Regions from separate parts of the Streptomyces sp. BR1 genome, predicted to be linked through region 2. Evidence: predicted binding sites of a transcription regulator. Region 2 holds the regulator's gene; the other holds the start of a gene.
The links. The regulator HrcA, encoded in region 2, represses chaperone genes, less so after heat shock. The targets are predictions, from matches to a motif close to TTNGCACTCNGNNNNNCNGAGTGCNAA.
Positions count from the first base shown of each region.

Region 1: the regulator HrcA is predicted to act here: its motif matches at 3,617-3,643, upstream of groL (chaperonin GroEL).

Region 1 covers NZ_CM126252.1:3,931,219-3,941,194, forward strand. Annotated here, with positions in the region: gene ACT1U9_RS17240 (glucosyl-3-phosphoglycerate synthase) at 1-890, opposite strand, end outside; SAM riboswitch class I at 1,055-1,182, shown strand; gene thrC (threonine synthase) at 1,200-2,495, shown strand; gene ACT1U9_RS17250 (MoaD/ThiS family protein) at 2,524-2,799, shown strand; gene ACT1U9_RS17255 (cold-shock protein) at 3,273-3,476, shown strand; gene groL (chaperonin GroEL) at 3,805-5,427, shown strand; gene ACT1U9_RS17265 (hypothetical protein) at 5,504-5,974, opposite strand; gene murQ (N-acetylmuramic acid 6-phosphate etherase) at 6,021-6,938, opposite strand; gene ACT1U9_RS17275 (MurR/RpiR family transcriptional regulator) at 6,980-7,900, opposite strand; gene ACT1U9_RS17280 (hypothetical protein) at 8,002-8,373, shown strand; gene ACT1U9_RS17285 (DUF4031 domain-containing protein) at 8,370-8,639, shown strand; gene ACT1U9_RS17290 (Cmx/CmrA family chloramphenicol efflux MFS transporter) at 8,644-9,849, opposite strand.
Region 2 covers NZ_CM126252.1:4,892,990-4,902,965, reverse strand. Annotated here, with positions in the region: gene ACT1U9_RS21240 (adenosine deaminase) at 1-774, opposite strand, end outside; gene ACT1U9_RS21235 (ribonuclease Z) at 838-1,749, opposite strand; gene ACT1U9_RS21230 (histidine triad nucleotide-binding protein) at 1,756-2,115, opposite strand; gene ACT1U9_RS21225 (hypothetical protein) at 2,232-2,768, opposite strand; gene ACT1U9_RS21220 (16S rRNA (uracil(1498)-N(3))-methyltransferase) at 2,834-3,586, opposite strand; gene ACT1U9_RS21215 (nitronate monooxygenase) at 3,583-4,665, opposite strand; gene dnaJ (molecular chaperone DnaJ) at 4,853-5,989, opposite strand; gene hrcA (heat-inducible transcriptional repressor HrcA) at 5,990-7,006, opposite strand; gene ACT1U9_RS21200 (MBL fold metallo-hydrolase) at 7,185-7,913, shown strand; gene ACT1U9_RS21195 (DUF3097 domain-containing protein) at 7,953-8,753, shown strand; gene hemW (radical SAM family heme chaperone HemW) at 8,889-9,976, opposite strand, start outside.

The DNA of each region.
Region 1 (9,976 bases), 960 kb from region 2:
GTGTCCACCGGGTACGTGCGCGGCACGAATCCGTCCTCGCCGCGCTCGAACTGGGTCAGCGACGGGCGGACCAAGTGGGCGCGGGAGAGCCGGAGTTGGGCCGTGCGGTAGATCGCGGCCGCCATCCGGCCGAGCGCCTGGCCGTCCTGATGGCGGTGCTTTCGTACGCCCACGTCGACCTGGGCCAGCGCGTCCAGGCCCACCGTGTGCAGCGCGTCGACGAGCAGCCCCAGCTCCACTCCGTAACCGACCGGGAACGGCAGCCGCTCAAGCAGCGAGCGCCGGGCCGCGTACTCGCCGCCGAGCGGCTGGACGAAACCGGCGAGCTGAGGCCAGTGCAGGTTCAGCAGCGGGCGGGCCACCAGCTCGGTCACCCGGCCGCCCTGACCTGCGGCGGAGCCCAGCGGGCGGTCGTACATCGCCTTGACGAAGTCCACGTCCGGGTCGGTCAGGAGCGGGCCGACGATCCCGGACACGAAGCCCGCGTCGAACTCCTTCAGGTCCGCGTCGACGAAGCAGACGAGGTCACCGGTGGTGACCAGGAGCGAGCGCCACAGGACCTCGCCCTTGCCGGGCAGTGCCGGGATGCGGGGCAGGATCGCGTCCCGGTGCACGACCCGGGCACCGGCGGCCGCGGCGACCTCGGCCGTACGGTCGGTGGAGCCGGAGTCGATCACCACCAGCTCGTCGACCAGGGAGACGTCCTCGGTCATCAGCTCGCGCCGGATCGCGGCGACGATCTCGCCGACCGTGGCCTCCTCGTCGAGCGCGGGCAGCACCACGCTGACCGTGGTGCCGCTGCGGCGCTTGGCGGCCATGATCCGGTCCAGCGGCCGGTCGGCCGCGGACCAGGAACGCCTGCTCAGCCAGCGCTCCACCTCTTCCAACACGAGCCGGAGCCTCCTTGTGCGGTGTTTTTGTGATCCATCTCGCGGTTCGGACGACTGTCTCAACCGTCCATGCCTTCGGTTACAGTCTTGAACAACGCGGATGACCGTCGCATGTCGGGGTCGTCGCGCGAACAAATGCCCGGGTCCTGGACCCGGTGCCACAGCGCTCATCCAGAGGGACTGAGGGAACGGCCCGTTGAAGTCCCGGCAACCCTCCTGCCGACCGCGAGGTCACGGTGGGGAAGGTGCCAATTCCGTCTCATGGCGAAATGCGCCATGGGGAAGATGAGGAGAAAGGGCCTCGCCATCATGGCTGTGCACACTGTCGACACCGTCGCAAACGCCTCCAGCACCGTGAACCTCGGACCCGCCGTCGCGCTTTCCTGCCGGGAATGCGGCGAGCGCTTCGACCTCGGCCCCATCTTCGCCTGCGCCCTGTGTTTCGGGCCGCTCGAAGTCGCGTACGAACTTCCGACGGGTGACCCCGAGGCGCTCCGCGCGCAGATCGAAGCGGGCCCCGACAACATCTGGCGCTATGCGCCGCTGCTGCCCGTTCCGGCCAATGTGGCTGAAAAGCCCAACCTGAATCCCGGCTTCACCAAGCTCGTCAAGGCCGACAATCTCGCCCGCGAGCTCGGCGTCACCGGCGGCCTTTACGTGAAGGACGACTCCGGCAACCCGACGCACTCCTTCAAGGACCGCGTCGTCGCCATCGCCGTCGAGGCCGCCCGCGCGTTCGGCTTCACCACGCTCTCCTGCTCCTCCACCGGCAACCTCGCGGGCGCGGTCGGCGCGGCCGCCGCCCGGGCCGGCTTCCGCTCCTGCGTCTTCATCCCGCACGACCTGGAGCAGGGCAAGGTCGTCATGGCCGCGGTGTACGGCGGCGAGCTGGTCGGCATCGAGGGCAACTACGACGACGTCAACCGCTTCTGCTCCGAGCTCATCGGCGATCCGCTGGGCGAGGGCTGGGGCTTCGTCAACGTCAACCTGCGGCCGTACTACGGCGAGGGCTCCAAGACCCTCGCGTACGAGATCTGCGAGCAGCTCGGCTGGCGGCTGCCCGACCAGATCGTCATCCCGATCGCCTCCGGCTCGCAGCTGACGAAGATCGACAAGGGTCTCCAGGAGCTGATCAAGCTGGGCCTGGTCGAGGACAAGCCGTACAAGATCTTCGGCGCCCAGGCGGAGGGCTGCTCGCCGGTCTCCACCGCCTTCAAGGCGGGCCACGACGTCGTACGGCCGCAGAAGCCGAACACCATCGCCAAGTCCCTGGCCATCGGCAACCCGGCGGACGGCCCGTACGTCCTGGACATCGCCCGGCGCACCGGCGGCGCGGTGGAGGACGTGAACGACGAGCAGGTCGTCGACGCGATCAAGCTGCTCGCCCGGACCGAGGGCATCTTCGCCGAGACGGCGGGCGGCGTGACGGTCGGTGTCACCCGCAAGCTCATCGAAAGCGGGCTGCTCGACCCGGCGCTCACTACTGTCGTCCTCAACACGGGGGACGGCCTCAAGACCCTGGACGCCGTGGCCCCGACGACCGGCCCGACCGCGACGATCCGCCCGAGCCTGGACGCGTTCCGCGACGCGGGCCTCGCCCACTGACCCACCGGCCACGGAAAGGCAGCACACCATGAGCGTCAACGTCCGCATCCCCACCATTCTCCGCACGTACACCGACGGCAGGGCCGAGGTGGCCGCCGAGGGCGCGACCCTCGCCGAGGTCATCGCGGACCTGGAGAAGAACCACACCGGGATCGCCGCGCGCGTCCTGGACGACCAGGGCAAGCTGCGCCGCTTCGTCAACGTGTACGTGAACGACGACGACGTCCGGTTCGAGCAGGGCCTGGAGACGGCCACGCCGGACGGCGCCGGCGTCTCGATCATTCCGGCCGTCGCCGGAGGCTGACCGTCAAGCACAGTGCCGGAGGCTGCTGAGCCAGCTGAACCGAGGGCGAATCACTCGCCGTCGCAGCACGCAGAGTTACCTGAATTGCCCCCTCCGCAAGCTAAGCGGAGGGGGCAATTCAGTGTGGTTGAGCGCGGTACAGTGGGGAAGTCCCCTTCGTTGTGCGTGCCACGTGCATATGAGAACGCGACGAACCGGCGTCGAGAAGCAGTCAAAGTGTTCGAGCAAATTGCTCCTTAAGTGCGCTTTGCCCGGCCCGACTTGCCCCGGAATGCTGGAATACACGGCATTCCGCTCCTCACCCCTGCCCGGAATTCTCGTCCGATTGACCTGTTGCAGAGGGCAGTTGGGCAGATACATTCAGCCGCGGTCGACGCGTTCCGGCGCACACCCTCTCCTGTCGGAGGGTGCAGGTCTGACCCGGGTCCGCGAAGTGTGGTCCCGTGCAAGGGCCAGTAATAGGGGAGTTAGGCATGGCTCAGGGCACCGTCAAGTGGTTCAACGCGGAGAAGGGGTACGGCTTCATCGCGGTCGACGGTGGTGCGGATGTTTTCGTCCACTACAGCGCGATCCAGATGGACGGCTACCGCACCCTTGAAGAAGGTCAGCGAGTCGAGTTCGAGATCTCGCAGGGCCAGAAGGGTCCGCAGGCGGACATGGTCAAGCTCGCCGTCTGATCTCGGCGCGATCGGCCACCGACGCACTCACGCCGTGGGGCCCGCATCCTCTGTAAATGGATGCGGGCCCCACGTGCGTGTCCGAGCGCCGGAGCGCGCGCCGGAGCCCGTCCCCGACCGGGGGACTGTGCTGGGACGGCCTTGCACTCTCCTGGGTCGAGTGCTAATCATTGGCGTTAGCACTCTCCTGGTGAGAGTGACAGAAGGACTGGGTCGGCGAGGCCCGCAGGCCGGGTGGGGCAAGGAACCACACGGGCAGGCAGGCCGTCCGTCGCGGGCGCCCACACAGTCCCTTGCCATCCACCCCAGTCCGGGAGGACCACTTCACATGGCCAAGATCATCGCGTTCGACGAGGAGGCCCGGCGCGGCCTGGAGCGCGGCATGAACCAGCTCGCCGACGCCGTCAAGGTCACCCTTGGCCCCAAGGGTCGCAACGTCGTCCTTGAGAAGAAGTGGGGCGCCCCCACGATCACCAACGATGGTGTGTCCATCGCCAAGGAGATCGAGCTGGAGGACCCGTACGAGAAGATCGGCGCCGAGCTGGTCAAGGAAGTCGCGAAGAAGACCGACGACGTCGCCGGTGACGGCACGACGACCGCGACCGTCCTGGCCCAGGCGCTGGTCCGCGAGGGCCTGCGCAACGTCGCCGCCGGTGCCAACCCGATGGCCCTGAAGCGCGGCATCGAGAAGGCCGTCGAGGCCGTCTCGGGCGCCCTGCTGGAGCAGGCGAAGGATGTCGAGACCAAGGAGCAGATCGCTTCGACGGCCTCCATCTCCGCCGCCGACACCCAGATCGGCGAGCTCATCGCCGAGGCCATGGACAAGGTCGGCAAGGAAGGCGTCATCACCGTCGAGGAGTCCCAGACCTTCGGTCTGGAGCTTGAGCTCACCGAGGGCATGCGCTTCGACAAGGGCTACATCTCGGCGTACTTCGCGACCGACATGGAGCGCATGGAAGCCGCGCTCGACGACCCGTACATCCTGATCGTCAACTCGAAGATCGGCTCGGTCAAGGACCTGCTGCCGCTCCTCGAGAAGGTCATGCAGTCGGGCAAGCCGCTCCTGATCATCGCCGAGGACGTCGAGGGCGAGGCCCTGTCGACCCTGGTCGTGAACAAGATCCGCGGCACCTTCAAGTCCGTCGCCGTCAAGGCCCCGGGCTTCGGCGACCGCCGCAAGGCGATGCTGAACGACATCGCCATCCTCACCGGCGGCACGGTCATCTCCGAGGAGGTCGGCCTCAAGCTGGAGAACGCGGGCCTGGACCTGCTGGGCCGCGCCCGCAAGGTCGTCATCACCAAGGACGAGACCACCATCGTCGACGGTGCCGGTGACAGCGAGCAGGTCGCCGGTCGCGTGAACCAGATCCGCGCCGAGATCGAGAACTCGGACTCGGACTACGACCGCGAGAAGCTGCAGGAGCGCCTGGCGAAGCTCGCCGGCGGTGTCGCGGTCATCAAGGCCGGTGCCGCCACCGAGGTCGAGCTCAAGGAGCGCAAGCACCGCATCGAGGACGCCGTTCGCAACGCGAAGGCGGCCGTCGAGGAGGGCATCGTCGCCGGCGGTGGCGTGGCCCTGCTGCAGGCCTCCTCGGTCTTCGAGAAGCTGGAGCTGTCGGGTGACGAGGCGACCGGCGCCAACGCCGTGAAGCTCGCCCTGGAGGCCCCGCTGAAGCAGATCGCCGTCAACGGTGGTCTTGAGGGCGGCGTCGTCGTCGAGAAGGTGCGCAACCTGGCCGTCGGCCACGGTCTGAACGCCGCGACCGGCGAGTACGTCGACATGATCGCCGAGGGCATCATCGACCCGGCGAAGGTCACGCGCTCCGCGCTGCAGAACGCCGCGTCGATCGCCGCGCTGTTCCTGACCACCGAGGCCGTCATCGCCGACAAGCCGGAGAAGGCCGCCGCGGCCGCTCCGGGCGGCATGCCGGGCGGTGACATGGACTTCTGATCCTTCTCGAAGGATCGGCAGCCCGGTTACGTACGGAGGGCGGCACCCCACGCCGGGGGTGCCGCCCTCCGGCGTGTCAGCAGGTTCCGTCGGTGACGCGCGTCCTGAGCACCGCCTGGCCGTTGCCCAGCGGGGTGACGGTGAGATGCATGCAGAACGCCGCGTCCGTGCCGGGGCCGGTGATGTCGTACGCCGACGGGTCCTTGCCGTGGCCGCGCAGGACGACGGGGTCGGTGAACCACTGGGCCGCGTCGGTGTTGTTCATGGCGTCCTCGATCGTCCGCGCGTAGTCGTTGCCGGAGAACGCCTCCGACGGATCGATGTTGCGCTGGGTCGACCCGTCCAGGTCGTGTGCCGCTTGATGGACCGCGTCCCGCAGTTCGCCGCTGCTCCAGTGGGTCTGGTCGTTCACGACGTAGATGCCGACGCCGACGACGACCAGGGTGAGGACGATGAGCGCGAGGCCCACGGGGTTGGCGGGGTTGTAGGCGAAACGGCCGTTGATGCGGGTGAAGACGGGTTCGGGTTCGCGGTCGGACGTGGTCATGACGAGATCGTAAGGCGACCGCCACGCACGAGAGTTGCCGCCCCGGTTACGTCAGCGCCGCCCGCAGATGCCCGTCCGCCCGCTCAAGGCGCCGCGTCGCCGTCGCCGCGTCCACGTCCGCCAGCAGCATCAGGATCGCGGTCTTCACCTCGCCGTCGGCGGCCACCAGGGCCGACTCGATGGCGTCGTCGCCCGCCTCCGTGGCCAGCGCGACGATACGGCGGGAGCGGGCGCGCAGCTTCTCGTTGGAGGCGCGTACGTCGACCATGAGGTTCCCGTACGTCTTGCCGAGGCGGATCATCGTGATCGTCGAGATCATGTTGAGGACGAGCTTCTGGGCGGTGCCGGCCTTCAGGCGGGTGGAGCCGGTGAGCAGCTCCGGGCCGACCACGACCTCGATGCCGTGCTCGGCGGCGGCCGCGAGCGCGCTGTCCGCGTTGCAGGAGAGCCCGATGGTCAGGGCGCCCAGCGCCCGCGCGTGCTGGACCGCGCCGACGGCGTACGGGGTGCGGCCCGAGGCGGAGATCCCGACTACGGTGTCGTCGACGTCGAGCCCGAGCCCGTCCAGGTCGGCCGCCGCCAACTCCCTTGAGTCCTCGGCCCCTTCGACCGCCTCGACCATCGCGGACGGGCCGCCCGCGATGAGCCCGACGACCCGCGAGGGGTCGGTGGCGAACGTCGGCGGGCACTCGCTGGCGTCCAGGACGCCGAGCCGCCCGGCGGTGCCCGCGCCCGCGTACACCAGGCGCCCGCCGCGCGCCATCCGCTCGGCGGTGGCGTCGATCGCGACGGCGATGCGCGGAAGCTGGGATGCGACGGCGGCCGGGACGCTCGCGTCCTCGCCGTTCATGATGCGGGCGATCTCGGCGGTCGGCAGCCGGTCGATGTCGGCGAGCTCGGGCCGGAACGCCTCGGTGGTCAGCTGGGCCAGCTGGGCGCGGAGGTCCCCGTACGCGGAAGTCATGGAAGTGCGCTCTCTCCGTACGTGTGCGAGGGCACCCGGGGTCAGCGGGTGCGCGGGCCGTGGCGGTGGGCGAGTGCTTCGTACGACGCGGCGAGGGCCGGGGCCGCCGTCTCGTACGTACGCTGGGCGATGCCGATGAACAGGCAGTCCACGACGAGGAGTTGACTCGTCCGGGACGACATCGCGGCCGGGCGCAGCTCGCTCTCGCGGGCGGTCGAGGTGGTCAGTATGTGGTCGGCGTACTGGGAGACAGGGCCGTCCGGGCGGCCGGTGATGGCGACGGTGGTGGCGCCCCGGTCGAAGGCGACGCGCAGCGGCTCGATGACGTCGCCGGTGGAGCCGGAGTGGGTGATGGCGACGGCGGCGTCGCCGGATCTGAGCTGCACGGCGTTGGTGACCGCGAGGTGCGGGTCGGTGTGGGCGTGCGCGATGAGCCCGATCCTGAGCAGCTTCTGGGCGAGGTCCTGGCCGACGAGCGAGGAGGCGCCGACGCCGTAGATGTCTACGCGGCGGGCCTGCGCGAGGGCGGCGACGGCCGCGCCGAGCTGAACGGTGTCGAGGGCGGCGGCGGTGTCGGCGAGGGTCTGCTGCTCGTCGTAGGCGAGCTTGGCGACGACGTCGGCGATCGGGTCGTCGACCGCGATGTCGGCGGTGACGGCCGGGGCCCGCCCCGACTGCTGCTGGGCCGCGAGCCCGGCGAGCGCGAGCCGCAGATCGCGGTAGCCGGGGTAGCCGAGCAGGCGGGCGGTGCGGACGACGGTGGCCTCGCTGGTCCCGGTGAGCTCGGCGAGCCCGGTGACCGTGAGCGCGGCGCACCCGGCCGGATCCTGCGCGACGGCCTCGGCGACGCGCTGCATCGAGCGGGTCATGGAGGGCGCGAGGGTGCGCACCTTGGCCGCGAGGGCGGCGGGCGCGGGAGGTGCGGTGCCGCCGGTGAAAATTTCCTTCACGTCATCGGTCACCCCTGGAAGGTATTTTCGCGCGGGGGCCGGGTCAAGGGTGCGGGCAGCGGGCCGACCGGGGCGGGGGTTCTCACTGGGGCCATCGGGGTGACAATGAGGGAATGGACGACGTCGACCCCCTGGAGCAGTCCCTGCACGCCGCACGCGCTCTCGTGCTGGCGGATCTGGCCGCGCGCGACGTGGCCCAGGCCGATGTGGTCTCGCTGGTCGAGGACGCGGTGACGCACCGCCGGTGGTGGGTGGAGCAGTGGCCGGACGGCGCGGAGTTCGTGGCCGGTCTGGTCGCCCAGGACGTGCAGGACGCGCTCCTGGAGAAGTACGGACGCTGGCCCATCTGCCCGGTCTGCGACGCCGGGGACCCGCACGCGCTGGACGTGGAGCCGGAGCTCGGCCCGGACCCGCACTGGGTCTGCGGCAAGGCCGGGGTGACGGTGGCCCCGGTCGGCGGCCTCGGCACGGGCCCGGTCGCGTGACGGTCTACATCGACCCGCCGACCTGGCCGGGCCACGGCCGCCTGTGGTCGCACCTGGTCAGCGACGTGTCGTACGAGGAACTGCACGCCTTCGCCCAGTCCATCGGCTGCCCGCCGCGAGCGTTCGAGCGCGACCACTACGACGTCCCGTCGGAGCACTACGAGGACGCGGTGCGGGCGGGCGCGGTGCAGATCGGCTCGAAGGAACTGGTGCGCAGGCTCACGGCGGCGGGGTTGCGGCGGCCCAAGGGTCGGGCCACCGCGTAACGCGTCAGGCGTGTTCCGCCACGGACTCGGTCTTCGCCGGTACGGAGCGGGCCACCACCCGCGAGCGGGAGTTGTGCAGGCGGAGGGAGACCGCGACCAGGGCCAGGGCCGCCAGGGTCATGGCTGCGCCCGACCACGCCGTCGCCCGGTAGCCGAGGCCCGCGCTGATGACCGCGCCGCCGAGCCAGGGGCCGCCCGTGTTGCCCAGGTTGAAGGACGACGTGGTGGTGGCGCCCGCCAGGGTGGGGGCGGCGCCGCCGACGTTGAACATGCGGGCGTTGAGCGCCGGGGCCGTGTAGAACGCCGAGACTCCGAGCAGGAACGACAGAGCGATCGCGGCCACCGGGTGCGCGCCGAGCAGGGCCAGGGCCACCAGGAACACCGTCGAGGCCGTGATCCCGCTGAGCAGCACCCCGAAGAGGTGCGCGTCCGCGACCCGGCCGCCGATGGTCGTACCGATGAGCGCGCCCGCGCCGAAGAGGCCGAGGATCGCCGGGACCCAGCCGGAGTCGACATGGGCGACGTCGGTGAGCAGCGGCTTGAGGTAGCTGAACGCGCAGAACACGCCGCCCGCCGCGAGCGCCGTGATCGCGATCGAGAGCAGGACCTGCGGGTCGCGGTAGATCCGCAGTTCCGTGCTGAGCTGGGGCTTCTCCGCCGGGAGCGGGATACGGGGGATGAGCGTCACGATGCCTACGAGGGCGATCGCGGAGGCCGCGCCGACGGCCCAGAACGCGGCCCGCCAGCCCAGATTGTCGCCGAGCACCGCGCCGAGCGGGACGCCGAGGACGTTGGCGATCGAGAGCCCGCCGATCATGACGGCCATGGCCCGGGCCCGCGCGTTCACCGGCACCATCGCGATCGCCACGGCCGCGCCGACCGCCCAGAACCCCGCGCAGGCCAGCGCGCTCAGCACCCGGGAGACGAAGAGCAGCGCGTAGTTCGGGGCGAGCGCGCCGCCGACCTGGCCGAGCCCGAACGCCGTGATCAGCGCGATCAGCGTGGTGCGGCGCGGCAGCCGCAGCGTCGCCACGGCCAGCAGCGGCGCACCCACCACCATGCCGATCGCGAACGCCGAGATCAGCAGCCCGGCCTGCGGGATCGACACGTCCATGTCGTCCGCGATGGCCGGCAGCAGCCCGGTGAGCATGAACTCACTGGTGCCGAGCGCGAAGACGGAGAGGCCGAGGATGTAGACGGCCAGCGGCATACGGGGGCGGGCCGCTGAGTCGGGGAGGGTTCCGGGCGCGGCGGCGTGATCGGCGGGGGAGGGCATATCAGGTGTGAACAGGGCTGATGCCCATGACATTCCCGCCCCCCGAGCCCCATGCGTATCT
Region 2 (9,976 bases):
CATCCGCCCCAACGGATGTGCCTCCAGAACGTCAACGGCGCGGAGCCGGACGTTCGACAGAGGGCACAGCGTCAGCGGTACGCGGTCGCGGACCAGGCGCGCCACCAGCTCCGGGTCCTCCAGCGCCCGCAGCCCGTGGTCGATCCGCTCGACGCCGAGCACGTCCAGCGCCTCGGTGATGTACGACGGCGGCCCCTCCTCCCCCGCGTGCGCGACCTTGCGCAACCCGAGCGCGGAGGCCACCGCGTACACCTCGCGGAACTTCGCCGGCGGATGCCCGACCTCGGCGGAGTCGAGGCCGATGCCCACGATCCGGTGCAGATACGGCCGCGCCGCGTCCAGCGTCGCGAGCGCCGACTCGGCCGACTGGTCCCGCAGGAAGCAGAGGATCAGCCGGGTCGAGATGCCGTGCCGCTCCCGGCTGCGGTCGAGCGCGCGGCCGAGCCCCTCCACCACCGTCCCGATCGACACGCCCCGCGCGGTGTGCGCCTGCGGGTCGAAGAAGATCTCCGCGTGCCGCACCCCCTGCGCCGCAGCCCGCGCCAGATACGCCTCCGCCAGCGCCTCGAAGTCGTCCTCCGTCCGCAGCACCGCCATCAGCGAGTAGTACAGGTCGAGGAAGGACTGCAGGTCGTCGAAGAGGTACGCCTTGCGCAGCTCCTCGGTGTCGGCGTACGGGAGCCGGACCCCGTTGCGCGCGGCCAGCTCGAAGGCGAGCTCGGGTTCGAGGGTGCCTTCGATGTGGAGGTGGAGTTCGGCCTTGGGGATGGGCATGAAGTACTGCTTCCTACGTGGTGCGTGCGTTGCGTCTGAGACTCGTACGAAAACCTCGTACGTCTACGTCGTGCGTTTCGGCAGCGGCACCCTCATCAGGTCCTCCGCCACCGTCAGCTCCCCCTCGAACCCCGCCGCCCGCGCCTGCCGTTCGAACTCGACCGGGTCGGCGTAGCGCTGCGAGAAGTGGGTGAGGACGAGGTGGCGTACGCCCGCGTCGCGGGCCACCACCGCTGCCTGACCTGCCGTCAAGTGGCCGTGGTCCGTGGCCAGTTGGACGTCCTCGTCCAGGAACGTCGACTCGATGACCAGCATGTCGCAGCCCTGAGCCAGCGCGTGCACGCCGTCGCAGAGGCGGGTGTCCATGACGAACGCGAACCGCTGGCCGCGCCGTATCTCGCTGACCTCGTCGAGCGTGACCCCGTCGACCGCGCCCTCGCGCTGGAGGCGGCCCACGTCCGGCCCGGCGATGCCGCGCTCGGCGAGGAGCGCGGGCAGCATGCGGCGGCGGTCCGGCTCGGTGATGCGGTAGCCGTACGACTCGACCGGGTGCGAGAGCCGCCGCGCGTCCAGCGTGTACGCGTCGGTCGCGGCCAGCACCGCCCCCTCCCCCTCGACCGGCACCTGGCCGAGCTCGACCGTCTCGCGGTAGGCCGTGGCGTACCGCAGCCGGTCGAAGAAGCGCTGCCCGCTCGCCGGGTAGTGCGCGGTGACGGGGTGCGGGACCCGGTCGAGGTTGATCCGCTGGATCACCCCGGCCAGGCCCAGCGAGTGGTCGCCGTGGAAGTGCGTGACGCAGATCCGGTCGATGTCGTGGGCGGCCACCCCGGCCCGCAGCATCTGGCGCTGGGTGCCCTCGCCGGGGTCGAAGAGGATGCCCTCGCCGTCCCAGCGCAGCAGATAGCCGTTGTGGTTGCGGTGCCGGGTCGGGACCTGGCTGGCGGTGCCGAGCACCACCAATTCACGTACGGACACGATCGGTTATCCGGGCGGCCACTGCATGCCGCGGCCGCCGAGCAGATGCGCGTGCGCGTGGAAGACCGTCTGGCCCGCGCCGCTGCCGGTGTTGAAGACGATCCGGTAACCGCTCCCGTCGATCTTCTCCTCGCCCGCGATCTCCCCCGCCGCGCGGAGCAGATCGGCGGCGATCGCCGGTTCGGCGGCGGCCAGCGAGGCAGCATCCGGGTAGTGGACCCGGGGGATGACGAGGATGTGCGTCGGGGCCTGGGGGTTTATATCCCGGAAGGCGACGACGGTCTCGCTCTCGCGGACGACGGTCGCGGGGACGTCCCCCGAGACGATCTTGCAGAACAGGCAGTCCGCCTGCGGCTCTCCGGCCACGGTCCTGAGCTCCTCGGTAGCGGTGATCAGTTCATGGGCATGCTACTGAGGTTCGCCGCGCGATGACGTGCCGCCCTCTCCGGGAACGTACGGGACCTGGCTTCGCAAAGGCCCGCTCACTTGCCCCGGAACGTCTCCGTCACCGTCACGGTGACCGTCGCCGTCGGGTGGCTGCCCGGTTTGCCCGTGGGCCTGGGGTGCGAGCTCGTGGTGGGCGCGGGGGCGTTGCAGTTGCCCAGGACGGTGGCCTTGAAGACCGTGCGGTCGCCGACCTTCGCCGTCAGGTCGCCGCGTACGCAGCGGTCGTCGACGACCTGGGTGACCTTGCCGGTGACCGTGATCGCCTTGTTGTCCTTGGTGCGGCCCCGGCAGTCGACCGTGGCGACCGAGTGCGTCGAGGAGGGGGACGGCTTACGGGTCGAGGTGCTGGTGCCGCTGACCTTCGCCGTACAGGACAGCCACGAGACGTTCACGCCGTCCTGCTTCAGCTTGTCCGTCGCCGTCTTGTCGGTGGTGATCGAGACGGTCGCCGAGCTCATGCCGCCCACCGGGTCGCAGGCCGCGGCGGCCGTGCCCGCCACCGCGACGACCCCGAGCGCGGCGAGCGCACGCCGGTGGCGCAGCGGGACGCGTAAGTATCTCCTTGCCCCCATACGCGCCAGCGTCCCACCGGCCCGGCCCACGCGGTAGACCGCTTTACGACGTCACGTCGGGCGGCTCACGCCCAGCGCCCCGTGCGTCCCATCAGCAACGCGGCGGCCGCCGTGCCCGCCGTGGAGGTGCGCAGGACGCTCGGGCCGAGGCGGTACGGCCTGGCGCCCGCCGCCTCGAAGACCGCCAGCTCCTCCGGCGACACACCGCCTTCCGGGCCCACCACCAGGACGATCTCGCCGCGCTCGGGCAGCTTCGCGGTGGCCAGCGCCTCACTCGGGGCGTCCCGGTCCTCGTGCAGCACGGCGGCGAAATCAGCCGTGGCCAGAAACGCGACAACCTGCTTGGTCGTCATCGCGTCCCGTACCTCCGGGAACCGCACCCGGCGCGACTGCTTGCCCGACTCACGGGCCGTACTGCGCCACTTGGCCAGGGACTTGGCGCCCCGGTCGCCCTTCCACTGGGTGATGCAGCGCGCGGCCTGCCACGGCACCACCGCGTCCACGCCGGTCTCCGTCATCGTCTCCACGGCGACCTCGCCCCGGTCGCCCTTGGGCAGCGCCTGGACGACGGTGATCCGCACCTCCGGCTCGGGCTCGTGCCGTACGGAGTCGAGCCGGACGACGAGACGGTCCTTGCCCTCGGTCTCCAGGACCACGGCGTCGGCCCAGTCGCCGTGCCCGTCGGTGAACACCACGTCCTCGCCGGGACCGAGCCGCTTGACCGAGACGGCGTGCCGCCCCTCGGGCCCGTCCAGGACGTACCGGCCGCCCGGTCCCACCGCTGTGAAACCGTCGACCACGAAGACCGGGGCGGTCATGACGCACTCCTCATGTTTCTCGATGCCGCCGCCAACGCGGCCAGCGAAGCGTCCAGTTCGGCCGCCAGTACCTCCACCAGCTGCCCGGCGGGCAGCTCGCGCGCGAGCCGGTGGCCCTGGCCCGCCCACAGGGCCATGCCCTGCGCGTCACCGGCCGCGGCGGCGGCCCGCCGCAGTCCGGTGGTGATCTGGTGCACCTCGGGATAGGCGGCCGGGGCGTACGGCCCGTGCTCGCGCATGAACCGGTTGACCAGGCCGCGGGCCGGCCGTCCGGAGAAGGCGCGGGTCAACTCCGTACGGGCGAAAAGGGGGTTGGTCAGCGCCTGCTTGTGCAGCGGGTCGGCGCCGGACTCCGGGCAGGCCAGGAACGCGGTGCCGAGCTGCGCCGCGTCCGCGCCCGCCGCGAGCACCGCCGCGATCTGGGCGCCGCGCATCAGCCCGCCCGTCGCGATGATCGGCAGCCGTACGGCCTCGCGGACCAGGGTGATCAGGGTGAGCAGCCCGATCCCGGAGCCGTCGGCCTGCGGGTCGTCGCGGTGCGTCGACTGGTGGCCGCCGGCCTCTATGCCCTGCACGCACACGGCGTCGGCCCCGGCGCTCTGCGCGGCCAGCGCCTCGTCGGGGGTGGTCACGGTGACGACGGTGTATGTGCCTACGGCCGCGAATCCGGCGAGCACCTCGGGCTCGGGGCAGCCGAAGGTGAACGACACGGCCGGGACCGGGTCGTCGCGCAGGATCGCCAGCTTGGCCTCGTAGCCGTCGTCGCCGCCGGAGTCGGCCTCGCCCAGCGGCGTCTCGTACCAGGTGGCCTCGCCCGCCAGCTGGTGCCGGTAGACGTCGATGACCGCGGGGTCGGTGTGCGGGGGCTGCGGCATGAACAGGTTGACCCCGAAGGGGCGCCCGGTGAGCCGCCGCAGCTGCTTGATCTCCTGGTACATCCCGTCGGCCGTCTTGTACCCGGCGGCCAGGAATCCGAGCCCGCCGGCCTCGCAGACCGCGGCGGCGAGACCGGCGGCGGAGACGCCACCGGCCATGGGGGCCTGCACGATCGGATACCGGCAGAGATCGGTCAAAGCCATGCCCGCATCGTGCCACGGGTGCGCTCCGGTACCCGAATCCCCCCGTCCGGACGCGAAGGTCCGGGGGCGAGACCCCCGGACCGACAGCCGTCAGCGGCCGTTGAAGGCGTCCTTCAGACGGGAGAACAGGCCCTGCTGGCCCGGCTGACTGTGCTCACCCGGGGGACAACCCCCGGCCCCCCGGCCGTCAGCGGCCGTTGAACGCGTCCTTGAGCCGCGAGAACAGGCCCTGCTGCCCGGGCTGGAACTGCCCCATCGGGCGCTCCTCGCCGCGCAGCTTGGCGAGCTGGCGCAGCAGGTCCTCCTGCTGGGGGTCCATCTTGGTCGGCGTGGTGACCTCGACGTGGACGATCAGATCGCCCCGGCCGCCGCCGCGCAGATGCGTCACACCGCGTGCGTGCAGCGGGATGGACTGGCCGGACTGGGTGCCCGGGCGGATGTCCACCTCCTCCATGCCGTCAAGGGTCTGCAGCGGCACCTTGGTGCCGAGCGCCGCCGCCGTCATGGGGATGGTCACCGTGCAGTGCAGATCGTCGCCGCGCCGCTGGAAGACGTCGTGCGGCAGCTCGTGGATCTCCACATAGAGGTCGCCGGCGGGGCCGCCGCCGGGGCCGACCTCGCCCTCGCCCGCCAGCTGGATCCGGGTGCCGTTGTCCACACCGGCCGGGATCTTGACCGTGAGGGTGCGCCGCGAACGGATCCGGCCGTCGCCCGCGCACTCGGGGCACGGGGTCGGCACCACGGTGCCGAAGCCCTGGCACTGCGGGCACGGCCGCGAGGTCATGACCTGGCCGAGGAAGGACCGGGTGACCTGGGAGACCTCGCCGCGGCCGCGGCACATGTCACACGTCTGCGCCGAGGTGCCGGGAGCGGCGCCCTCGCCGGAGCAGGTCGTACAGACGACCGCCGTGTCGACCTGGATCTCCTTGGTGGTCCCGAAGGCCGCCTCGTTGAGGTCGATCTCCAGGCGGATCATGGCGTCCTGGCCCCGACGGGTCCGCGAGCGCGGGCCGCGCTGCGAGGCCGTACCGAAGAACGCGTCCATGATGTCCGAGAAGTTCCCGAAGCCGCCCGCGCCGAAGCCGCCCGCGCCACCGCCGCCGGAGGACGACAGGGGGTCGCCGCCGAGGTCGTAGACCTGCTTCTTCTGCGGGTCCGACAGCACCTCGTAAGCGGCGTTGATCTCCTTGAACCGCTCCTGGGTCTTGGGGTCGGGATTCACATCGGGGTGAAGTTCCCTCGCCAGTCTCCGGAACGCCTTCTTGATCTCGTCCTGCGATGCGTCGCGGCGTACGCCCAGTACGGCGTAGTAGTCCGTGGCCACTTACGACTCCGCCAGGATCTGTCCGACGTAACGTGCCACTGCGCGTACCGCTCCCATCGTTCCGGGGTAATCCATGCGGGTCGGTCCGACCACGCCGAGTTTTGCGACGGCTTCGCCGCCCGAACCGTAGCCGACCGAGACGACGGACGTGGAGTTCAGCCCTTCATGGGCGTTCTCATGCCCGATACGTACGGTCATGCCCGATTCCTTGGCCTCGCCGAGCAGTTTGAGGAGCACAACCTGCTCCTCAAGTGCCTCCAGCACCGGCCGAATGGTCAGGGGGAAATCATGTCCGAAGCGGGTCAGATTGGCGGTGCCGCCGATCATCAGCCGCTCCTCGGTCTCCTCGACCAGGGTTTCCAGCAAGGTGGACAGAACCGTCGAAACGGTTCCTCGGTCCTCCGGTTCGAAGGACTCCGGCATGTCCTGCACCAGCTGCGGTACGTCCGCGAAGCGCCGCCCCACGATCCGGCTGTTGAGCCGGGCCCGCAGATCCGCGAGCGAGGTCTCGCCGAACGGCGCCGGGCAGTCGACCAACCGCTGCTCGACCCGCCCGGTGTCCGTGATGAGCACCAGCATCAGTCTGGCGGGCGCGAGCGAGAGCAGTTCCACATGCCGCACGGTCGAGCGCGTCAGCGACGGGTACTGCACCACGGCGACCTGCCGGGTGAGCTGCGCGAGCAGCCGCACCGTGCGCGCCACCACGTCGTCGAGGTCGACGGCCCCGTCCAGGAAGTTCTGGATGGCCCGCCGCTCCGGCGACGTCATGGGCTTGACGCCCGCGAGCTTGTCGACGAACAGCCGGTAGCCCTTGTCCGTGGGGATGCGGCCCGCGCTGGTGTGAGGCTGGGCGATGAAGCCCTCCTCCTCCAGGACGGCCATGTCGTTGCGCACGGTCGCCGGCGAGACGCCGAGCGCGTGGCGCTCGGTCAGGGCCTTCGACCCCACCGGCTCCTCGGTCCCGACATAGTCCTGGACGATGGCGCGCAGCACTTCGAGTCTGCGTTCACTGAGCACCGCGCACACCTCCAGCTGTGGTCCCTGGCCGCTCTGCCTGGCACTCTGTGCGTTCGAGTGCCAGCATTCCCCCGGCCAGTGTACGGCCGACCGGTACACCCCTAGCAAGGGCGGCCACCGTTGCCGCTCGCGGCGCGGTCGGGCGACGCGTCCGGTGACCCGGGATACCGTCGCAGTCATGGGCATCGACACGACGGACATCCGCTGGGAGGAGTCCGGCTGGGAGCGCCTGGGCGACGGCGTGGGCCGCCGCCGGCTGCCCGGCTGGGACGCGACGGCCGGCCTGGTCGTCGGCGACCAGGCGGTACTGCTGTACGACACGGGGTCCACGCTGCGCGAGGGCGCCGAACTGCGCGCCCAGGCGCAGGCGCTCGCCGGGCGCCGCGTGACCCATATCGCGCTCAGCCATCCGCACTTCGATCATGTGCTCGGCACGGCCGCGTTCTCGGGCTGCGAGGTGTACGGGGCGGTGGGCATCGACCGGGTCCTGGACGGCGAGGCCATGAAGGCCGACGCCACCGCCCACGGGGTCCCCGTCGCGCAGGCCGCCGAGGCGGCCGACCTGCTGGTCTCGCCGCACCACTTCGTGAGCGGCGAGTGGACGCTGGACCTGGGCGGCCGCCAGGTCCTGCTTGCCAACGTGGGCCCGGGCCACTCCGGCCACGACCTCGCCCTGCTGATCCCCGGCTCCCCCGAGATCGTCTTCTGCGGCGACCTGGTCGAGGAGTCCGGCGAGCCGCAGGCGGGCCCGGACGCGGTCCGCACGCGCTGGCCGGCGGCGCTGGACCGGCTGCTTGAGCTGGGCGGGGAGGACGCGGTGTACGTGCCGGGGCACGGGGCGGTGGTGGACGCGGCGTTCGTACGCGCACAACGGGCAACGCTGGCAGCCCAATTCGGCGTGTCGTAATACGTCGTCGGATGGTGATCAGCCCGTATTCTCATCCGAATGCGCAGCTACAGCCCGGATCTGACCCCGCCCTGGAAGAAGCAGGCCCCGGCCCCCGAGGTCGCCGCCGAGCCCGATCTGGTGGTGGAGGAGGTGACGACCGGCTTCTGCGGGGCGGTGATCCGCTGCGAGGCGGGCACGGTGACGCTGGAGGACCGCTTCGGCAAGCACCGGGTGTTCCCGCTGGCGCCGCGCGGGTTCCTGCTGGAGGGCAAGGTGGTGACGCTGGTCCGCCCGTCGGCGGCGCCTGCTCGCCCGGCCCGTACGGCGTCGGGGTCGGTGGCCGTGCCCGGGGCGCGGGCGCGGGTGGCTCGGGCGGGGCGGATCTATGTCGAGGGCCGCCACGATGCCGAACTCGTCGAGAAGGTGTGGGGCGACGACCTGCGGATCGAGGGCGTCGTCGTCGAATACCTCTCCGGCATCGACGACCTCCCCGCGATCGTCGCGGACTTCGCCCCCGGCCCCGACGCGCGCCTCGGCGTCCTGGTCGACCACCTGGTCCCCGGCTCCAAGGAGTCCCGGATCGCGGCGGCGGTCACGGGCGAGCACGTCCTGGTGGCCGGGCATCCCTACATCGACGTCTGGGAGGCGGTGAAACCGGCGTCCGTGGGGATCGCGGGGTGGCCGGTGGTGCCGCGGGGTGTGGACTGGAAGACGGGGGTGTGCGCGGCGCTGGGGTGGCCACCGAATTCCGGGGCGGCGTGGCAGCGGATCCTGTCCGGCGTACGGACGTACAAGGACCTGGAGCCGGAGCTGCTGGGCCGGGTGGAGGAACTGATCGACTTCGTGACGGCGCCGTAGGACCACCGGTGGTTCCGCGCCCCTGGGAGGGCCCGAAGGGCCCATCAAGGGGCGCGGGGAACTGCGCGAACGGCCCCCACCGGCCCGCAGACGAACGACACCCGCCGGAGGCTTTCGGGAAGGGGTGGGGTGGGGTCAATCCACCAGGTCGCGGACCACCGCGTCCGCGAGCAACCGCCCCCGCAGCGTCAGCACCGCCCGCCCCTCGGCGTACGGACCCGGGTCGAGGAGGCCGTCCGACAGGGCGCGGCGCGACGCCGCGAGGCCCGTCGGGCGCAGCAGGGACAGCTCGCAGCCCGACAGAAGCCGCAGCTCCAGCAGGATGCGCTCCACCCGGCGGTCCTCGGCGGACAGGAGCTCACGCCCCGCCCCCGGCGTACGACCACCAGCCAGCGCCGACGCGTACGCCCCCGGATGCTTCACGTTCCACCACCGCACACCCCCCACATGACTGTGCGCCCCAGGACCCGCCCCCCACCAGTCCGCCCCCCGCCAGTACAGCTCGTTGTGCAGGCAACGGCCCGCCTCGGACGTGGCCCAGTTCGACACCTCATACCAGGAGTAGCCCGCCTCCGCCAGCACCGAGTCCGCGATCAGATACCGGTCCGCGTGGACGTCGTCGTCGGTCATCGGCACCTCGCCCCGCCGGATCCGCCGCGCCAGCTGCGTACCCTCCTCGACGATCAGCGCGTACGCCGAGATGTGGTCCGGGCCCGCCCCCACCGCCGCCGCCAGCGACGCGCGCCAGTCGTCGTCCGACTCCCCCGGCGTCCCGTAGATCAGGTCCAGGTTGACGTGGTCGAACCCCGCCGCCCGCGCCTCGGCGACACACGCCTCGGGCCGCCCGGGCGTATGCGTACGGTCGAGGATCTTCAGTACGTGCTGCTTCGCGCTCTGCATCCCGAAGGACACCCGGTTGAAGCCCCCGGCCCGCAGCTCCTCCAGATACGCCCGGTCCACCGACTCGGGGTTCGCCTCCGTCGTCACCTCGGCGTCGTCCGCGAGCCCGAACTCGTCCCGTACCGCCGCCAGCATCCGTACGAGATCACCGGCCGCGAGCAGCGTCGGGGTACCGCCGCCGACGAACACCGTACGGACCGGACGGTCGTCGTCGCCCAGCACCTTGCGGGCGAGGCGGATCTCGTCGATCAGGGTCGAGGCGTAGTTGTCCCGGGAGGCGAGCACGCCGCCGGAACCGCGCAGCTCGGTGGCGGTGTAGGTGT